DNA from 4 places in the Pseudoalteromonas sp. MM1 genome. Region 3 is predicted to be linked to each of the others. Evidence: predicted binding sites of a transcription regulator. Region 3 holds the regulator's gene; each other region holds the start of a gene.
What was found. The regulator LexA, encoded in region 3, represses DNA repair genes until DNA is damaged. The targets are predictions, from matches to a motif close to TACTGTATNNNNATACAGTA.
Positions count from the first base shown of each region.

Region 1: dinB (DNA polymerase IV) is a predicted target of LexA. The motif match lies at 2,624-2,643, and genes of this name have one in related genera.
Region 2: uvrD (DNA helicase II) is a predicted target of LexA. The motif match lies at 3,154-3,173, and genes of this name have one in related genera.
Region 4: QUE46_RS10430 (SulA-like leucine-rich domain-containing protein) is a predicted target of LexA. The motif match lies at 1,844-1,863, and genes of this name have one in related genera.

Region 1 is NZ_AP027922.1:833,168-838,667, reverse strand. It holds gene QUE46_RS03805 (leucyl aminopeptidase family protein) at 1-1,439, opposite strand, end outside; gene dinB (DNA polymerase IV) at 1,560-2,612, opposite strand; gene QUE46_RS03795 (thioesterase family protein) at 3,070-3,492, shown strand; gene QUE46_RS03790 (aldo/keto reductase) at 3,554-4,606, shown strand; gene QUE46_RS03785 (ABC transporter substrate-binding protein) at 4,714-5,500, shown strand, end outside.
Region 2 is NZ_AP027922.1:147,551-153,050, reverse strand. It holds gene nudE (ADP compounds hydrolase NudE) at 1-92, opposite strand, end outside; gene yrfG (GMP/IMP nucleotidase) at 155-802, shown strand; gene QUE46_RS00710 (dUTP diphosphatase) at 811-1,434, opposite strand; gene QUE46_RS00705 (peroxiredoxin-like family protein) at 1,543-2,184, shown strand; gene QUE46_RS00700 (YacL family protein) at 2,228-2,596, opposite strand; gene QUE46_RS00695 (hypothetical protein) at 2,711-2,935, opposite strand; gene uvrD (DNA helicase II) at 3,238-5,403, shown strand; gene QUE46_RS00685 (GNAT family N-acetyltransferase) at 5,381-5,500, shown strand, end outside.
Region 3 is NZ_AP027922.1:3,476,742-3,482,241, reverse strand. It holds gene QUE46_RS15780 (Rho termination factor N-terminal domain-containing protein) at 143-394, opposite strand; gene QUE46_RS15775 (hypothetical protein) at 625-1,005, shown strand; gene QUE46_RS15770 (PaaI family thioesterase) at 1,010-1,450, opposite strand; gene lexA (transcriptional repressor LexA) at 1,627-2,244, shown strand; gene coxB (cytochrome c oxidase subunit II) at 2,716-3,852, shown strand; gene ctaD (cytochrome c oxidase subunit I) at 3,852-5,444, shown strand; gene QUE46_RS15750 (cytochrome c oxidase assembly protein) at 5,444-5,500, shown strand, end outside.
Region 4 is NZ_AP027922.1:2,304,495-2,309,994, reverse strand. It holds gene QUE46_RS10445 (VC2046/SO_2500 family protein) at 1-77, shown strand, start outside; gene QUE46_RS10440 (DUF6172 family protein) at 267-569, shown strand; gene QUE46_RS10435 (YchJ family protein) at 864-1,343, opposite strand; gene QUE46_RS10430 (SulA-like leucine-rich domain-containing protein) at 1,386-1,820, opposite strand; gene QUE46_RS10425 (sel1 repeat family protein) at 2,060-2,515, opposite strand; gene QUE46_RS10420 (NCS2 family permease) at 2,633-3,925, shown strand; gene QUE46_RS10415 (hypothetical protein) at 4,179-4,937, opposite strand; gene cysB (HTH-type transcriptional regulator CysB) at 5,230-5,500, shown strand, end outside.

The DNA.
Region 1 (5,500 bases), 1.0 Mb from region 3:
ATATGTACATAAGGAAGCGGCTGCTCAGAGTCGTTACCGTGCTTATCAAGTCCGCCAACAACGGCTAAAAACGCCATAGGGAATTGATGCCCACGAGCGGTAACCGCAGAAGCCGCATTATTACTTGATAAAACATCATCAGCTAAGGTACGCGGTTTTATAAAGTCGTAATCTTCACGGCGAGAACGAGAAACCTCTGCTGCATCTGCCCATAAATCACCGCAATCCGCTATTTGACGAGATGTATTAGCGCTGCGTGCAGGTCCGTTTTCTACATACGCTCCGTAAGGACCCATAGCACGAGCCGCGTGACCCGTTAATGTTGCTACCGTAAATAATGTAGGGTTAACTTCTGTTTTAGCCAAATCTTTCATTTCACTAAGTAGGTCACCCATTGCTAAACGCCCTTCAGCATCGGTGTTACCTATGCGTACACGTACACCTTCACGGCTAGTGATAATTTCATCTGGTACAAAACAATCTGAACCGATTGAATTACGGACCACAGCTAAGTAAGAAATAACTTTAACACCTTTAGGCTGGTAATCAGCTACCGCTTTCATAAAGCCCGCAACTGACGCGGCACCGCCTTTATCGCGGCTCATACCCGCCATGTAACCGCCTACTTTTAAATCAGCGCCGCCGGTATCATAAACTAAACCTTTACCTACAAACATAAGCGTGCGCGTTACTTCACCTTCTGGCACGTATTCTAGCTTTACAACACGTGGGTGATGGCGTTCAACCGCATAAGATGCGCGAGCAACGGTGCTAAGCATAGGGTAGTTTTTATCTATAGTGTTAATATCGTCAATCACATCAACCGCAACTTTAGAGCCTTTAAAAAGCTCAACACAGTAATCGGCAAAACGTGGTGGCGCCATACGTTCAGGCTCTGTACCACATAAATCACGCGCCGCATATTGGCCTGCAGCAATTGCATTTACTGCCTTAATTGTTTGCTCATTTGCATCTATTAAACCTATTTCCGTAATAGGCTCAATGCTCTCACCGTGGTATTCGCGGGCCTCTAAAGGTTGCCATAATGCTTGGCACGCACCTAAATACGCCACTTCTAAAGCATGCTGGTAACGCGCATCTGTATGTAATTTAGGTAAGTAAATAGCAGGGTTTACACTGCCCGCAGCTTTTGCTTCGTTAATCGCTAGTTTGGCGGCATCAAAGTAGCGTCTTACATCATCGTAGTCGCGATTAAGGGGCCCCGTAGGTGCTAAAACAACGCGTACATTATCAACCACTAAAAACGTAACTTGTTTACCAATACGAGAATCTACTTTAGCCTGTGATTCGATAGCATCACTTAATGAGTTATTGGCTAATTGAGAAAAGTCATCACTAATTATAATAAGTGCATCGTGAGAAAATGAGTCAAAGCTTGCACTAAGTGATTGTGCAGCTATCGCTTGAGGATATGCCATAAGTAAAGCTCCTGTTAGAAAACATAAGGGGCTATTATCGTTGATATAAAAACACAAAACCAGCCAGCTGCGATGGGCTCATTTGAATCTGGCAACTTGGTGTTACAGTAAAAGTAAACTCTAATCTAGAATGCTCAATTGCAGATTTAAATTAGGTTCATTTTTAACACCTACGCCAATGCCTAATAAGCGCACCGGTTGCTGCATCCCGCGTTGATACGCCTTAGAGAGTAATTCAGTAAAAATAGCGGTATTTAATTGATGATGAGCTTGATCCGCTGAGGTAACAACAAAATTTGCAAACTTTACTTTTACACTTAACTTATTAATACGGTTTTGTAATTGCTGTTTATTTAGGCGCGTGGTGAGCTCTTCAAGTAACCTAGGTAACTGTTCTAAGCACTCTTGTAAGCTATTTTTGTTGTATTCATAGGTGTGCTCAACGCTCAGCGATTTACGCACTCGCTCAGTGGTGACTGTACCAATATATTCGCCAGCACATTTTTGATAAAGCGATACACCAAAATTACCTACGTGCTGTTGCATCCAATTAACGCCTTTGTCGCGTACATCTTTACCTGTGTATAACCCCTTTAAATTAAGCTTTTCAAGGGTTACTTTACCTACTCCTGGTATTTTACCCAGCGGTAAATTATTTAAAAACGCATCAACTTCATCCGGTAAAACCACAAATTGGCCATTGGGTTTATTTTCGTCACTGGCTATTTTGGCAATAAACTTAATGGGGGCAACTCCGGCAGAGGCAGTAAGGCCGGTATCGTTATAAATATCGGCTCTAATTTGCTGAGCAATAAGCGTTGCACTGCCTTTGCATGCGTTGCTGTTGGTTACATCTAGGTAGGCTTCATCAAGCGACAGCGGCTCTATTTGGTCAGTGTAGCGTTTAAATACCGCGCGAATCTGGTTAGAAATTTCTTTATAAACGGCCATGCGCCCAGGCACAATAACTAAATCGGGGCATAGTTGCTTAGCGTGGTAGTTAGACATAGCAGAGCGAACACCATATTCGCGTGCTATATAATTTGCCGTAGAGAGCACGCCTCTGCGGCTATTGCCACCAATCGCTAAAGGCACGCTGGCGAGTTTGGGATTATCGCGCATTTCAACCGCTGCATAAAAGCAGTCCATGTCGATATGAATAAACTTTTTCATTACCACATAACAACTGTTTATTTATACAGTCATTATTAAGGATTCACTTTCAATAAGCAAGTACATTAAAACCTGTTTAGCTTATTAAAAAGTGTAGCGCTTTAAGCCGCACAAGCGTTAAACAGCTTTTTTAAAACGGCTGCTTAAAGCGCTGTGATTTTTTAAAGCAATGTAGCCAAAAAACAAACTCCAATAAAAACCCCGCAGCTAAAAGCATTATACCGCCTGAGGCATTACCCATTGCGTAGCAAGCAAAAGACGCTATAAAAACTAAACTGGCTAAGGCCCAATTAATTATATTTTGCATGTGTGTTCTCGTGTGTTGTTTGTGTTATTTAACTGTAGCTCTAAAAATAAATAGGTACAATCATCTTATAAAAAAACATGGCATTTATTGTCTTGAGCTACAAACACCATATTGATAACCTCATTCATTTAAAACTAAGAGTACACATACATGCAAAGGTTCAAAGATCAGCACCCTATTCATACCGATATCACCGTAGCATGGGCCGATATGGACGCCCTGCAACATGTTAACAACGTGGTGTACTTGCGTTATTTTGAAATTGCGCGTATCGATTTTTTAAATAAAATAAATCAGTTTGATACGATAAAACCAGGTGGAATAGGCCCGGTCATTAGTGAAAACAATATTCGCTATAAACGCCCGGTGACCTTCCCAGATACCTTAACCGTAGGTATAACTATATCTGATATTAAAAGCGACCGCTTTATGATGAATTACTCTGTGTTTAGTCACGCTCAGCAAGCTATTACTACCACAGGCTATTCTCAAGTTGTTATGTTTGACTTTAAAACAGGACAAAAAGCGGCGATTTCAGAGCCATTATTATCGGCATTACATCAATTCGCTTAATTAAAAATTATTGCGAATTAATTATCCACTCTCAAGAACTTACAAAATTTAAGGATTTTAAATGCAATACAGTCCGTTAGGCAGCAGCGGTGTTGATGTTTCAAGAGTATGCTTAGGCAGCATGACATGGGGTAAGCAAAATACCCAAAGCGATGCCGATGAGCAAATAGCTTACGCACTCGAGCAAGGCGTTAATTTTATTGATACTGCCGAAATGTATGCCGTGCCTCCCTCACCAGAAACCTACGGTAAAACAGAGCAAATTATAGGTAACTGGCTAAGCCGTAATGCGCAAAAGCGCAGTGATATTGTATTGGCCACTAAAATTGCGGGCAACGGCTTGTCGTGGGTACGTGATGGCGGCGATATAACACGCAGCGCGGTTATTGAGGCTGTAGATAACTCGCTTAAACGCTTACAAACCGATTATATAGATTTATACCAATTACATTGGCCTAATCGCTCTACCCCACATTTTGGCAGGCAGTGGCCGGGTAAACTCACTTTTAGTGACGTTAATACTGAGCAACAACAAGCTGGTATGCTTGATATTTTAGAGGGCCTTAATGAGTGTGTTAAAGCCGGAAAAATAAAATATTGTGGCCTTTCAGATGACACCCCTTGGGGTATTAGCCAATTTTTAAATTTAGCAAAAGCGCATAACCTACCGCGTATGGTGTCTATTCAGAACGAGTTTAGCTTAGCGCATGCCAAAGATTGGCCCTACTTAATTGAGCAATGTATTCATGAAGACATTGCTTATTTACCTTGGTCGCCGCTTGCTGCAGGCTTGCTAACAGGTAAATACCTAAACGGCGCACGCCCAGCGGGATCGCGTTGGACATTTATGCAACGCAATGGCATTTTTAGAGACACCCCTAACGCGCAAAAAGCCACGCAGCGTTATGTAGATCTTGCACATGCAAGCGGCATAACCCCAGCTCAATTAGCACTTGCTTGGTGTAATCAGGTCGATGGCGTTACCTCGTCAATTATAGGTGCGACCAGCATGGCACAATTAAAAGAAGACATTGACGCTTTTAGCATAACTTTAAGCGACGACACACTAACTGAAATTGGTACTATTTTTAAAGATTACCCGCAGCCATATTAAAGTAAAATAATTGGCAGTTTTTTACTGCCTTTTTCCCTCTTATATTTGAACATATACAAAGTAAAACTATACTAAAGTTAACTTAAATGGATTGTTTTTAGTGAGTTATGCTTAGAAATGTAATTTTATTCTTTGGTGTACTAGGTGGTTTAATGCGTTACGGGTACGCTGACAACACTCACCCAATTGATGAAATTGTATGGTTACAAAGTTACACGCCCCCATTTCATATGGATAAAGATTCGCATGCGCCGCAAGGGGGCATTTGCGACAACCTCACCGAGCAGCTAATTAACAGCATTAATGATGTAAAACATACGCGATTAATCGTGCCGCAAGAGCGGATTAATAAGCACTTAAATGAAGGAGATAATGTATGCTTTCCGTGTGTTATTCATAAAAAAACAGCCAATGGCGTATTACAGTTTTCTACCCCCACTACGGTGTACCCGCCTTTTTCGGTTTTAACCACTCAAAAGCTTGCCCCTGAAATACAAGCTAAGCATGGCAGCCCTATTAAATTAATTCATTTATTGTCAGACGAGCAGTATGTGTATGGCCAAGCCGCGGCGCGCAAGTTTACGACCAAAATTAATAAAATAATCGAAAACACCACGGTGTATCATAAAGCATCGCTAAGCTGGAGCAGCGAAAATGAAAGCCAAGCGGTTATTGCTCGCTTGAGCCGTGGCTTTTTAGATTACACAATAGACTACCCGTTTATGAGGGATTATTTTGTTAATCACAGTAAGTTTAAAAATATAGTCAGTTTGCCAATAGAAGAAGACCCCAGAGAGTTTGTTTTAGGGGCTATAGGGTGTGCAGTAAGAGCACCGAATGATTTTGCTAGCAAAGCGCTTAATAAAATAAATAAAGCGCTACATAAGCAGGTAT
Region 2 (5,500 bases), 360 kb from region 3:
AGCTCTAACGATTCAACAGTAAATAAACGGCTTTTAGCAACTACATTGTTACTAATAATTTGAGGCGGAGTTGGGTGCTTTTTCTGTGTCATTGGCGTTATTTTGCTATCATGGCAGTTGTGCTTAATCATAAACTTTTCACAAGGAAAAGCCCATGCTAAATTGGTCAAAAATCGATACCGTTTTACTCGATATGGACGGAACATTACTCGATTTACATTTCGATAGTCACTTTTGGCTTAACGTGGTACCAGAGCAACTTGCGCTCACTCGCAATATTACCCTTGATGAAGCAAAAGCCGAAATGCACAAGCGCTATCAAGCGGTAAGTGGTCAAATACAGTGGTATTGCTTAGATTATTGGCAAGAGCAACTCAATTTGCCAATAATGGAATTAAAACGCCAAACCCAGCACTTAATAAAAGTACGCGAAGATGTGCCCCACTTTTTAACTGAGTTAAAAAAAGCAGGTAAAGAGCTAATCCTGTTAACTAACGCCCACCCAGAAAACGTCATGCTTAAATTTGAACATACCGCGATAGATAATTATTTAGATGGCGTGGTGTCGACTCATCAATACGGAGTGAGTAAAGAGCAGCAAAGTTTGTGGCATCAAGTACAAAAAGATTTAGGATTTAATAAGCAGCGCACTTTGTTTGTTGATGACAGTGTGCCAGTTTTAAATGCTGCCCGAGAATACGGCATTGAGCATTTACTTGCGGTTGCTAACCCAGATAGCCAACAACCACATAATGTAATAGCCGATTACTTAAACGTAACCGACTACAGAAACATAATCTAGCGGCTAGATTATTGTTGCGGGTAACGCGCCACTAAACCTTGATATACTAACTTTGCAAAGTCGGCATGTTCGGTATCAAGGCTTTTAACGACTTCGACCAAGTGCTCGTTGTCTTCTTGGCCATTCCACACTTTGATATAGCTGCCATCTTTGTAGCCATGATCTTGGCGGAAAAAATTTAACGTGTTTTTACCTACGTAACCGCGGTATAAATCGTCAATATCCATCCCTATTTGCGCCATACACCCTGCAAACGCGGCTGCGTTAAAGGTTTTATTTGCAACTGCTGAAGCAGCTAATACTTCAAGAGTTTGTTTAAAGTCATCTGCGGCCTGTGGTGCGCTAAGTTCTTTTTCTAGCTGCTTAGCTAACTCTTCGTAAGGAGTTGTTCCGTCAATTCTTAACGACAAACCAAAATGAAATATATCAACCAATTCTAGAATTACTTGCTCGGTGTCTGGGGTTTGTTTTTTCCACCACTTCCAACCGTAATGATCTAGCATTTCTGCACACTCTACCCAAATGGCTCTGTACCACTCAAAGCCTTGGCTAAACCACTGATCATGAACTTTAGTGTTCATGGCATTTTGCATTTCTAGCATTACTACTAGCTTATTTAAGTTGGCTGACATATCGTTTCCACTTGAGCTTTTAAATTACGCTTATGATACAGGCAAATAATAAAAAGTGCATTTTTGATCTATTATAAACAGCACATAAAAACAAGGCAGGAAATAATAATGAGTAACGTGTTACTGCACACCTTGGCGGCTATAATAATAGCTACTTTTTTAGTAACTAATGCGCAAGCAAGTACTGCAGGTATTGCAGAAGCCCCCGAGCAAGTATCACCATTATTACCGGGCTTAAGCGTGCCTAATATAACGCTCAAAGATCAACATGGTAATAATGTAGAGTTACAAAAGCGCTTTGCTGAAAAAACAACGGTACTTATTATTTACCGCGGAGGTTGGTGTCCTTATTGCTCAAAGCAACTGGCTAATATACAAAAAATTGAGCAGCAACTAACTAATTTAAATGCGCAAATTATTGCAGTATCGCCCGATAGCCCAGAAAAACTAGCCCAAAGTAAAATAAGTACGCCAAATTATTTACTGCTTTCAGATGATAGCTTAACCCTAGCAAAAGCCTTAGGTTTAGCTTATTTTTTAGATGATAAAACAGCCGCTATTTATCGTAATAAACGTGGTGTTAACTTTGTTAATGGCCAAGGCAAAGTAAACGTCGCCTTGCCTGTACCGGCTGTATTTGTGATTGATAAAAGCGGCGTTGTGTATTTTCAGTACGCAAACCCTAATTATAAAGTACGCTTAACTGAAAGCTTACTTTTAGCCGCTGTTGAATCAATTGATTTGCAATAACTTAAAACATAAATAAGGCCAACTAGGTTGGCCTTTTAAACGTTTAACGCGAGCCACTAAAGTCAGCCCACGACTCTATTAAATCTATAAAATCTTCAAACCCACAACCACTCACTAGGCCATTTTCTTCAAGCATTAAGTCATCATCTTGATAGGCGACTAAATCTTCGCTGTCTTGGTGTAGAGCATGCGCTTCAAATAAGGCTTCGTCTTTAGAGAGTATTAAGTCTATCTCTTGGCCTTTTAACGTTATTGGCTCGTAGCTTGTTTTTACCGAGCTAATAAGTGCTTGTACCATCGCGACTTTTTCTTTGCCAATTTCTTCGTTTAGCCAGCGGCCAATTAGGGCATGCTCGCTGCTTATTTTAATGCGCAGCCCGCTAATAGGGTCACGTATAAATTGATATTCCATAATTTTTACTTTTAAAACGCTAATGCACTAATTATACCCATAAATAACGTTAAACTGTGCCCCTAAAACGCAAAATAGCGCCCATTGGCGCTATTTAAGTAGGCAACATAGAGGCTAACTTCGCGATCTAAAACGTGCAGCATCTATAATCGACCATAAGTAAATAATAGGCACAAGTACAAAGCCTACCAATACATAAATAAGTGCGTAACTAATTATAATAGCTAGCGCAAAAAAGATAGCGGCTAAAATTCGCCCTTGTACTAATTGCCCTAAACCAGGAAAAAATATATTACACAATGCAGCAATTACATTACCGCCAGAACCTTGATCAGCCATACTCACCTCTGTAGTTAATTAATTTTAAATTTTAGTTATTTACTTACTATCACACTTTATGCCAATTTATTAAAGCTTAAAAATCAGTTAGTTAAATTAGTACTAAATAACTGTTTTAGTATTTTTTACTAAATATAGGTCAATTTGATTATTTTTATTATTAATTTTAGTCACTTATAAACTAGCCAGCTGATTGGTTTTAGAGGCAATTTTATAATAGCTGTTCATAAAAACAGTATTTTATTTAGCCTAACAAAAACACCTGTTATACTGCCCTCATTATTGATTGAAAAGGCGTAACGATGGACGTTTCTGAATTACTCGATGGCTTAAATGACAAACAACGCGATGCCGTTGCAGCCCCACTACAAAACATGCTGGTATTAGCAGGTGCTGGTTCGGGTAAAACACGTGTTTTAGTTCATCGTATCGCGTGGTTAATGCAGGTTGAGCAAGCCTCTGCTTATAGTATTTTTGCGGTTACCTTTACTAATAAAGCTGCTAAAGAAATGCGCACTCGTGTTGAAGAAACTCTAAAAGCTCCCGTGGGAGGCATGTGGATTGGTACATTCCATGGTTTATCACACCGTATTTTGCGCGCTCATCACCGTGAAGCAAACCTGCCAGAAGCCTTTCAAATTTTAGACTCTGACGATCAGCTAAGAATGATCAAGCGCTTATTAAAATCAATGAATATTGATGATAAAAAGTGGCCCGCCAAGCAATTTGGCTGGTACATCAGCGCTAAAAAAGATGAAGCCCTGCGCCCTAAAGATATTCAAGCCTACGATATAAATGAGCAAATGATGCTGCGTGTATATGCCGCCTATCAAGAGGCGTGTGACCGTGCAGGTTTAGTTGATTTTGCAGAAATACTGTTACGTAGCTACGAAGTTCTTAAAAATAACCCTACGCTACTTCGCCATTACCAGCAGCGCTTTGCCCACATGCTGGTAGACGAGTTCCAAGATACCAATACCATTCAATACGCATGGTTAAAGCTACTTGCTGGTGATACACAAAGCATTATGATTGTAGGCGACGATGACCAAAGTATTTACGGTTGGCGCGGCGCTAAAATAGAAAACATTAAACGCTTTTTAACTGACTTTGACGCCGAAACTATTCGTCTTGAGCAAAACTACCGCTCAACCGCAACCATTCTAAAAGCATCTAATGCGCTAATTAAAAACAACTCAGAGCGCATGGGTAAAAGCTTATGGACCGATGGTAACGAAGGCGAGCCTATATCAATTTATGCCGCCTTTAACGAGTTAGACGAAGCCCGCTTTGTAAGCAGTAAGCTACGCAGCTGGTTAAATGCCGGCAATGCGTTGCAAGACGCCGCTATTTTATACCGTAGTAACGCGCAATCTCGTGTACTTGAGGAAGCAATGCTACAAGAAGGCTTAAAATACCGCATTTACGGTGGTATGCGATTCTTCGAGCGCCAAGAAATTAAAGACGCGCTCTCGTACTTACGCTTAGTAGGTAATCGCCAAGACGACGCTGCATTTGAGCGTGTTATTAACACCCCTGCGCGTGGTATTGGTGATAAAACACTTAGCCATATACGCGACTGTGCGCGTGCTGAGTCGCTGCCTCTTTGGTACGCAGCCAAAGCAATTGTTGAACAACAACACTTATCTGGCCGTGCGGCAAGCGCTGTAACAAAGTTTGTAGAATTGGTAGAGCACATAGAAGATAAAATTAGCGACCTTACACTGCAAGAGCAAGCCAAATACACTATTCAAACCTCTGGTTTAATGGCCATGTATCAAGCTGAAAAAGGCGAAAAAGGCCGCGCTCGCGTAGAAAACTTAGAAGAGCTTATCAGTGCCTGCGATCAGTACGAGCTCCCCGAAGAAGAAGAGTTTAGCTCACCACTGCAAGGCTTTTTAGCCTACACCTCACTTGAGTCAGGCGAAGGCCAAGCCGATGAGCATGAAGACGCAGTACAAATGATGACTCTTCACTCAGCTAAGGGCTTAGAGTTTCCGCTTGTGTTTATGGTGGGCGTTGAAGAAGGCATGTTCCCATCACAGCAAAGTAATGAAGAATCGGGGCGCTTAGAGGAAGAACGCCGCCTTTGTTATGTGGGTATGACCCGTGCCATGGACAAACTTTACATAAGCCATGCCGAAAGCCGCCGTTTATACGGACAAGAAAAGTACCACAGCCCATCGCGGTTTTTACGCGAAATACCTGAAGATTGCATAGAAGAAATTCGCATTAAAACCCAGGTATCACGCCCGCCTGCTGCGGGGCGTTTTAGTGCCTCAGTAAGCCATGCTGTATTCGAAGAAAGTGGTTTTAACTTAGGCCAACGTGTACTACACGCTAAATTTGGTATAGGCACCGTGCTTAATTACGAAGGCAGCGGCGCACAATCGCGTGTGCAAGTAAACTTTGACGACCTTGGCAGCAAATGGTTAGTAACCGCATATGCACGACTTCAAGCTGTATAAGCACTGTGTTGAGCAATTAACTCAGCAACTAACTGACGCAAAGCATCGTCAGTTAGTGCTTATCACAGGCCAACCCACTTGGTGCTATGAGCTATTA
Region 3 (5,500 bases):
TTTGTGCTTCTTATTATTTTTAGCGTTAGTGTATTACAGCAGTCCATGCTTTTACTGCGGCATTTTGTCGCAGTTATTCATAAGCTTACTCTAACTTTATAAAAATAATAAAAAGGAGCGATAAAAATCAGTGAGGCTGCGTTTAATTCTCTCGCAGGGCGTTTATTAGCTCTTGTTTGCTCATTTTAGAGCGGCCACTAATGCCTACCTCTTTTGCTTTATCGTATAACTGTTTTTTTGTACGTTGCTCATAATTTGAGGCTTTACCGCCTTTTACAGCTGTTTTATGAGTATTACTATTAGCAATACGTGCGGCTTTTTGTTTGCTCATGCCTTCATCGCGAAGCGCATCGTACTGATCGTCGTTTTTAATTTGCGGGCCATGATCTACCATAATTTCTCTCCTGAGCGTTTAATTACACAGTGTGTGTATAACTTTCATACATAAACGGTAAAATTAAGCGTAACTAGCCTAACCCGTTTTATAAGGCAAATTAGGTGCCAATGGCGTTTAAACAGGCATTTTCTATTAATAAAGCCATGTTTACCGCTTAGTTGATTTGGTATAAAAGTAAAACTGCGTTAAAGTTTGCGATGAAACTATAAGAGGGTAAAAAGCAGACAATGTCGGAAATTCAATTTTTAAATGTAGATCTAGAGCTTGAGTCTAAACAAGATATTAGCGCCCTAGTGGCAGACTTAAAGAAAAACGCGATGGTTTTACATTATGACAAAGACGAATATCGTCAACTTGCGCGTATTGAAGCCTCAGGTGACATAACCACGCCAGATAAAGCTATTAACCACTTGTGCGAGCTTATTGAGTCGTGTTCTCGTAACGCGCTTAAGCAATGGCTAAGCTGCTCTCGCAGAACCTTTGATATTGGTTTTGAGTCTGGTACGTCACCAAAATGTTTTAATCAGGCGCTGCATGCAGACACGTTATTGCGTATATCTGCAATTGGCGCGGGTATGGAAATAACAATTTACCCTATTGAAAAGTAAGCTATTACTTTCGCTCAACCACTGCTGCGGTCATTTTTGATACGCAGCAAAGCTCGTTGCGGCTATTGGTTATTTTTATCTCCCATACAGAACTGCGTTTACCAATATGAAATGCACGAGCCGTTGCTGTTAACGTCCCATTGCGTGACGCTTTTAAATGGCTTGCACTAATTTCCTGCCCTACACAGTAAAACTTTGTAAAATCAACAACAAAATTAGCAGCATAACTAGCAACTGTTTCGGCAAGTACTACATTAGCGCCGCCGTGTACCATTCCCATTGGGTTATGATGCTCAGGTATTGCGGGCATAGTCGCAACTAGGTAATCTTCCCCTATCTCGGTTATTTCTATCCCCATGGTTTTCATTAAAGTACCTTGGCCGTTTATACCTTCATCTAACTGTTTGCAAAGCGCTAATGTGATGGGTTGATACCAAATACTCATAACTACTCCTTTGAATTAAAACCTTGTTTATAGCATTTTATATATGCAATTTTAATAATTACCTAAAATGTACACATGTGTATTTGGTTTAGCTAATTAAAGCGCAATTTAAATTTGCGATTTTTATTTAACTGTATATACTCACAGTTAAATGTACTGTATGGAAAACCAGTTGTATGCGACCATTAACGAAACGCCAAGCTCAAATACTCGAACTAATAAAAGTTTTTATTAAAGACACTGGTATGCCTCCTACACGTGCCGAAATTGCACAAACATTAGGTTTTAAAAGTGCCAATGCCGCAGAAGAGCACTTAAAAGCGCTTGCCAAAAAAGGCGTTATTAAAATGAAGCCAGGCGCAAGCCGCGGTATTCAATTAGTTGAAGAAGAAGAGCCAGAGCAACTAGGTCTGCCATTAATAGGCCGAGTTGCAGCAGGTTCGCCTATTTTGGCGCAAGAACATGTTGAGAGTCACTGTAAAATAGACCCACTTATGTTTAAACCCGCCGCAGACTTTTTACTGCGTGTAAACGGTATGAGTATGAAAGATATAGGTATTATGGATGGCGACTTACTTGCCGTACACCGTACTCAAACAGCAGAAAACGGCCAAGTTGTGGTTGCACGAGTAGATGAAGATGTAACTGTAAAACGCTTAGAAAAAGCAGGCCGAAAAGTATTATTACACGCCGAAAACGAAGAGTTTACCCCTATAGAAGTAGACCTTGAAAACGAATCTTTTAATATTGAAGGTTTAGCTGTTGGCGTAATAAGAAATGCTGACTGGATGTAATTTTAACTATTTTTAAGTCACTTTTTATAAATGCGCACTGTTAAGTGTGCATTTTTGTTTTAAAAAAGACCTTCCACTACCTCAAAGCGGCCTAAAATTATTTAGCCTGTAAACTTTTTTTCACTCATACTTCTATCTTCCTAAGCGTGTTACATCCCTTAATTTTGCTCGTATCTTGGCTGTTAAATAACAATTTAATACTTCGTAATTTAATCAATTTTAAAATATCACTTGATTGTTTTTTATACTAAAACTTGCTTGTTGTACGTTTTTTAGCTAATCATTAATGTGCTGGACTAACAATAACTCACAGCTTTTTAGTTATGAGAACACACAATATACACAAACCTTTTGTTGTCCTAGCGATACCAATTAAAAATAAGATTGGTTAAAAAATAAAAATAACGAATTGGCGTTTAAGCCGTATGCCTCTTCGCTTTGCATTCGCAATAGCATCAAAGGAGCCGTCACATGGGTAAACTGACCTCTACCTTGTGGCTTGTGTTGATTATGTTCCCGCAGCAAGTGCTGGCTAATAGCCAATACAATATGCGCAAGGGCGTAACCGATATAAGTAATAATGTATATCAGCTACACATGACCATATTTTTAATATGTTGTGTGATTGGGGTGATAGTGTTCGCAATAATGTTTTGGGCACTGATTCATCACCGTAAATCTAAAGGGGCAGTCCCTGCCCAATTTCATGAAAGTACCAAAGTAGAAATTCTTTGGACTGCCATTCCGTTTGTTATTTTAATTGCCATGGCAATCCCTGCCACTAAAACCCTCATAGCAATGGAGGATGCCAGTAAGGCCGACTTAACCATTAAAATTACAGGGTCACAGTGGAAGTGGCATTATGAATATATGGGCGAAGACGTAGAGTTTTACTCTATTTTATCTACCCCTCAAGACGAAATAGCCAACCTTGTTAATAAAAACCCTAATTACTTACTTGAGGTTGATAAACCTTTAGTGCTGCCAATTAATCAAAAGGTGCGTTTTTTAATGACCTCAGATGACGTTATCCACTCTTGGTGGGTCCCTGATTTTGCCGTTAAAAAAGATGCCAATCCGGGGTTTATCAACGAAACGTGGACCAACATTAACGAAGAAGGTATTTACCGAGGACAGTGTGCAGAGCTGTGCGGTAAAGATCATGGTTTTATGCCCGTGGTGGTTGAAGCTAAGTCGCAAGAGGACTTTAACGCATGGCTTGCAGATGCTAAGCAAGCTAAGCAAAAAGCGGCATTAGCCGATGCTGCTTTGCTTGATCAAACGTTGCCTAAAGAAGAGTTAATGACTTTAGGCGAGCAAGTGTATATGGCAAGTTGCGCTGCGTGTCATCAACCAACAGGAATGGGATTACCGGGCGTGTTTCCTGCGTTAAAAGGCAATCCAATTGTTTTAGGTGATATAAAAGATCATATAGATGTTGTGATCCATGGTCGTCCAGGGACTGCAATGCAGGCATTTGCTAAACAGTTATCAATAAAGCAGCTTGCGGCAGTAATTACCTACAAGCGTAATGCGTGGGGTAATGATACGGGTGATGTCATCCAACCTAGTGAAATTCAGGCAGCACTTGATGCGGAGGCGAACTAATGAGTAGCATAGTAGAACAACCTAACGCCAATGACGCTCATCACGGTCATCACCCAGCCAAAGGTTTTAAACGTTGGTTATACACAACAAACCATAAAGATATTGGCAGCATGTACTTAATTTTTTCGCTGACTATGTTTTTAATTGGCGGTGCAATGGCCATGGTTATTCGGGCTGAGTTATTTCAGCCAGGATTACAATTGGTAGACCCACACTTTTTTAACCAGATGACCACAGTACACGGTTTAATTATGGTGTTTGGTGCTGTAATGCCGGCCTTTACGGGGCTTGCTAACTGGATGGTACCGCTCATGATTGGCGCGCCAGATATGGCACTGCCCAGAATGAACAACTGGAGCTTTTGGATTTTACCTTTCGCTTTTTTAATTTTATTGGCCTCGTTATTAATGCCTGGAGGCGGCCCCGCATTTGGCTGGACGTTCTATGCGCCGCTTTCAACAACGTACAGTAACGACAACACCGCAATGTTTGTGTTTGCAGTGCACATTATGGGGATTAGCTCAATTATGGGCGCAATAAACGTTATTGTGACCATCGTTAATTTACGTGCCCCAGGCATGACATGGATGAAGCTACCATTATTTGTTTGGACATGGCTAATAACCGCATTTTTATTAATTGCTGTTATGCCTGTATTGGCCGGAGCGGTCACTATGGTATTGACCGATAAATACTTTGGAACCAGCTTTTTTGATGCAGCAGGCGGCGGCGATCCGGTAATGTTTCAGCACATATTTTGGTTTTTTGGCCACCCCGAAGTGTACATCATGATTTTACCCGCCTTTGGTATTATTTCGACCATAGTGCCTACGTTCTCCCGTAAAAAACTATTTGGTTATGCCTCCATGGTATACGCCACTTCTTCTATCGCATTACTGAGCTTTATAGTGTGGGCGCATCATATGTTTACTACCGGTATGCCCGTTGCTGGCGAGCTATTTTTTATGTACGCGACCATGCTGATATCGGTGCCAACAGGAGTAAAAGTTTTTAACTGGGTGGCCACTATGTGGCGAGGTTCTATAAGTTTTGAAGTACCCATGTTATTTAGTATTGCATTTATTGTGCTATTTACCTTGGGGGGCTTTTCGGGGTTGATGTTGGCTATAACACCAGCTGATTTTCAATATCACGATACTTACTTTGTGGTGGCGCACTTTCATTACGTGTTAGTTACGGGGGCAATATTTTCTATTATGGCAGGCGCTTATTATTGGTTGCCTAAATGGACGGGCAATATGTACAACATTGCCTTGGCTAAGTGGCATTTTTGGTTATCGCTGGTAAGCGTTAATGTGCTGTTTTTCCCTATGCATTTTGTTGGGCTGGCAGGTATGCCTCGCCGCATTCCCGATTACGCTCTGCAGTTTGCTGACTTTAACGCGATTATAAGCATAGGTGGGTTTGCCTTTGGTTTATCGCAGTTACTCTTTGTGGCTGTGGTAATTAAGTGTGCCCGAGGGGGCGATAAAGTGCCTGCAAAAGTATGGGATGGTGCTGAAGGTTTAGAGTGGGAAGTAGACTCTCCTGCGCCGTATCATACTTTTTCTACACCGCCGGAAATTAAATAATGACACATGCACCGCTATTAAAGCGCCTAATTCTTATTTGTATAGGTATGTTTGCT
Region 4 (5,500 bases), 1.2 Mb from region 3:
AAATGGACGCCGCCGCATTTTATGACGATTTAACTAATGAGGCTATACATAAGCCATTGCTTGTTGCTAACGCATAAAATAATTTAACACTCGTGCGTTTTAAAAGCTTAAAACACCTTATATTTAATAATCGGTTATGCAATAAAATAGAACAATTCCTTTTTTGTTTAAAAAAAGCATCCACAAATTAAATGCAATTGCTATAATGGCTGCAAATGGTATGACTTGAGTGCCATTATCATTAAATCAAGGTAATTAGGAACGTAATGAAGAAAACATTCACGCTAAATCACGAGAAAATCAAATACCCTCGTATGGTTGATGCTGCAAAGCATGAAGTGAAAAAATATTTGAAAAGAGAGCGCAATAAAACGCTACCTGTTGAAGCTGATTACTGGGCATTTGACTGTAAGTTTGGCACAAGTGCCGATGATGCAGAAGTTGTTCACGTAGCTGAAATTAACAACAAGATCAGCGAAATCGAAAAGCAGGCGCTTACTTCATTCTATGTTGAGATTTTAGCTAGACCTGCGCAGCGTGAATCGTACGATTTAGATGATGATGAATAAACCAATAGCAATATTGTAGAAAATGGACCTAAATGGTCCATTTTTTGTTTATGGCAGTTATTAATATATTTAGTGATATAAAGTAGCGCTTATAGCATTTAGCAATAATGCTTAATCATTTTGAGAGGCTACATGTGGGCTATCAGCGTTAAAAAATTCTCATTTATAATAACTTAAGAGCAATTTTTTGCCTAGCTATCAACACGTTTTTCCATCCTCAAAATAGGTCACTTCATTAAGCGGATTAATGGTATTAAATAAGACGCTATTTTTTTTCTAAGTGTTTAGCTTACTTTATACACTGTGACACTTTTTATATTTTTTACCGCTTGCGCATGGACAGGGATCGTTTCTGGCAACTTTTATATCGGCGACCGGATTAATAATACCCTCTAAATATCGCCATTCACCGTCTTCTTTTATAAAGTCTGATTTCTCATCTAGCTCACAATATAAGTTTTGGTAAAAATAATATGCGTTAAAGGCAACATAACCTCGCTCATCACTTTGCTGCGTATCGCGCACAACTAATTTTACAAAGCGGCAGCTATTGGCAAAGTCAGCAATTTCATTTACTGGGTTTTGTGCTTGTTTTTCTTTGGCGTAAGTTTTAAATACATAAGATGCATTTTTTAATGCATAAGCACTAAAGCGCGAACGCATTAGTTGCTCAGGTGTTTCTGGGGTTTTTATATCAAGATGATAAGGTTGGCAACAGTCGCCATAATTAAGCTGACTGTTGCATAAGCAAGCGCTGGTACTGGTTACACTCATAAAATACTAATTAACATAGATTAAAAATGTATTTTACCAAGCTTATTGAGTAAGTGATATTGCTGTAGTGCTGGTTTTTTTAGTAAAGCAAAATAGCTTAGCGCTTCTTTTGTTTAAATTAAGCGATAAGTTAACAAGTTGCTGCTCACTTACTATATCGGTCCACGTAATAATGGCTGCAAAATTACCATTATGAAGTGCTGAGTTAAGCACATACTCTAAATTTACTAAATGCTTTTGTCTTATTACAAGCAGTTTGCTGGTATCTATAGAGCAACTATCTAACAAGGCTTTACTAGGCACATGGTCGGGCGCAATTAGTAAGGTCCACGCGTTAGAGCTATTGTATTGGTGCAACACTTTTAGCATCTCAAACGTAGCAGAAATTTCATCTTCTACTTTTATTAAGTTTACCGACTCACTTTCATCATGTTGTTGGTAGCTTTTAACAGTTCTTACGGTAATTGGCTGTAGCATAGGTCTCACTCACTGGGTTTATATACAGTACATGTATACAGTAGTTTATACAGTTGTTGTGTGCAAGCGTTTTTTGCTATTTTTTATACAGTTAATGGTTTTAAAAAATTAAAATTAAAAATAACACTTTAAAAACAGATATTTATGTTTTTGGCGTGTGAATGAAAGCTGAGGGTGTTTGCAGTACTGTATAAAGTGTAGCAGCGCTATACAGTACTTAGCTGTTAGCTATACAGTAGTTAGTCATTTTTTGGAACTAAGCGGGCAAATTGAATTTGGTGGATTTGCTCATACAAACTGGCTGCATAGCATTGAGCGTCTTTAAAGCGTTTGGTATCGATATATTTTCTTAAATCATCTAATGCAGCGGTTGCCGGTTCATAGCCTTGGCTGCTGGCTAAACTTAGCCATGCTGCAGCGTGAAATACACTTTTTGGTACGCCTTGGCCTTTGACAAAAAATAACCCTAAATAAAACTGGGCGCGATGATTTCCGGCCATTGCGGTAAGGCGCATCCACTTAGCTGCCAACGGTGCTTGGTTATGCTTTAAATAATACAGCGCTTTGTTAAGTGTTGTTTGTTCACTTACATCACTATTGTCGTCAGCACTGTGGTTTGTAGGCTGTGTTACAAAATCTAAAATATTGTTTAATTGCTGCTCTAAGTCTTGTCCGCTAGGCTGAGTGTTATTCATATACTTTCTTTTTTATAGTTTCTACGTCAACAGTTTAGTATATAGCAAGGTAAAATGTCCTGTTTATACTTAATTTTATGGTAAAATCACGTCACTTTTTATTATCACAAGTCTATTATGCTCGAAGCTCTATTTAAACTCCGCGAAAATAACTCCACTGTGCGACGCGAAAGCATTGCTGGAATCACTACTTTCATTACTATGGTTTACATTGTATTTGTAAACCCTGCAATGCTTGCTGAAGCAGGTATGGATCAAGGTGCTGCATTTGTTGCTACCTGTATTGCAGCGGCAATTGGCTGTTTTATTATGGGGCTTTGGGCTAATTACCCTTTAGCACTTGCGCCGGGCATGGGTTTAAACGCATTTTTTACTTATGGTGTTGTACTGGGTATGGGTTATAGCTGGCAAGCGGCATTAGGTGCGGTATTTATGTCTGGTTGTATATTTTTAATATTAAGTTTGTTTAAGGTTAGAGAGTGGATAATTAATGCTATACCGCTAGTTTTAAAGCAGGCTATTGCCACTGGTATTGGTGCGTTTTTAGCGTTAATTGCACTTAAAAATGCGGGTATTATTGTTTCAAGCCCAGCTACATTAGTACAGCTTGGTGATATTACATCGGCAGGTCCTTTACTCGCTATTTTGAGCTTTTTTGTGATTGCAGCTTTGCTTTATCGTGATATAAAAAGCGGCGTACTTATTAGCATTTTGTTAGTAACAGGCATTGCATTAAGCCTCGGCTTAGTTAAATACCACGGCGTAATTTCAATGCCACCATCTATTTTACCTACGTTCATGCAACTTGATTTTGCTGCGGCCTTTGAGCTTTCTATGCTGAGTGTAATTTTTGCGTTTTTGTTTGTTGATTTATTTGATACATCAGGGACCTTGGTTGCGGTAACTCAAAAAGCAGGTTTAGCCGATGAAGAAGGCAATATGCCACGTTTAGGGCGTGCTTTAAGTGCCGATAGTACAGCGACTATTGCAGGTGCAATGTTAGGCACTTCTACCACTACGTCTTATATTGAGTCTGTAGCCGGTGTATCGGTTGGTGGGCGTACTGGTTTAACAGCTGTTGTAGTGGGTATATGCTTTTTACTAATGATGTTTTTTGCACCGCTTGCGCAAATGGTGCCGGCTTATGCGACTGCGGGTGCTATTTTATACGTTGCGGTATTAATGCTGCAAAACCTTAAGTTTGTAAACTGGGATGACATGAGCGATGCAATTCCAGTGAGTGTGGTACTACTTATGACGCCACTTACATTCTCTATTGCGCACGGTATTGCGCTTGGTTTTATATCGTATACTGCGGTTAAAGTACTATGTGGTAAACGTGAGCAAGTGAGTATTAGCGTATGGATTTTAACAGCGTTATTTATTATCAAGTTTGCATTTTTATCGTAGTAGCTAATGTCCATTCTTTTAGTTAAGAGATTTAATTTGAAGGTGGATAAACATTTATTATTTAGTCGCTATCACTTATTGCCACTGCATTGTTATACCTTGCGTTTCTATGCAGAGGCAAATGAGCGTTTATAATGTGGTTAGCGCTAGGTAGTGCCTTAAAATACGTTAGTATTTACCCATTGGTAAAACAGCTTAACAGATACAAAAAAGCCCATACATTATGCATGGGCTTTCTTTTGGGTATTTAAAATTACCATTTCTTTTTAGGTGCAAATAATACGTCTAAGTCATCTTGCTCTGCTTCTGCTTTTTTCTTCAAGGCAGTGGCGTTTGAAGCTTTTAGTTCGCTGCTTATTTCTTCTAAATAGGCTTCAACTTCTTGACGTTTTGCGTTGACGTATTCATCAGAATAACTAACGGCACTAAGTGTGGCATAGGCTTTTTCAAAATATTGCCTAGCAGAGCCCACCATGCTCGCTGAACGAGCAGATAAACCGCGTTTAATTTGGCTTTCTATATTAATTCTGAGCTGTAACTTTTCAAGGCGCTTATCTTCTGCTGCAAATACTTGGCTATCTACACGCCCTTTACTGTGCTCAGAGCGCATAATAGCTCTAAGCTTTTTTATGCCCTGAATTAGCGACACTAACTGCTTATCGTTACTTGGTAACGATAAATTGTCGCTGCTATTACCTTGAACTGCACCACTTAGCTTTTCTTTAGCTTCGTTCATTCTACTTTTTAATGCTTTAGAATTAGGTGAGTGGTTTACCATCGCGTTTAGTGCTTCGTAACATCTACGTTGTAAAACGCGTATAATGTTTTCAGAAAGCGGAATATTAGCGCTATTCATCAGTGCTTCTTCGGTTTCTTCAATTATCGCTTTTTGTTTTGTTAATTCTTTGCGACGTTCAATTTCTTGCTTTTCTTTATGCTGTTGTACAGCGCTTACCCACAGTGCAATCACTATCAGTGCCACTATAAGCACAATTATAATCGAAACGATCATGGCTTAATTCTCGGATTCATAATCTATTTTTTTATATTACATCAAATATATGCTTTGAGGGTAGCTTTGCGCTGATTAACTTAAAAATATGTTAAAAATTAGATATAAGAATAATGTATTATAAGTTGAACCTGAATAAACATCGCTATCTGCAGCGGATTTATTGTGCTAGCCTTAATGCTTGAATAATGAAAATATACATGCTTACTTTGCCAAGTTTTACTAAATTTAACTTGGTTTTGCTTAGTATTACCATCATATAAGCTTAATAATAACGTTAAAAACTGCCACCATGAAATTACAACAACTTAGATACATTGTAGAAGTTCAAAACCATAAGCTAAACGTATCAGCAACTGCTGAGAGTTTATTTACCTCACAGCCTGGTATATCTAAACAAGTGCGCATGCTTGAAGATGAGCTAGGTGTACAAATTTTTGGCCGCAGTGGTAAGCATTTAACGCATGTTACAGGTGCCGGCGAAGAAATAATTAACATTTCTCGCGAAATTTTATCTAAAGTCGAAGGTATAAAAGCGGTTGCTAATGAGCACACGCTGCCTG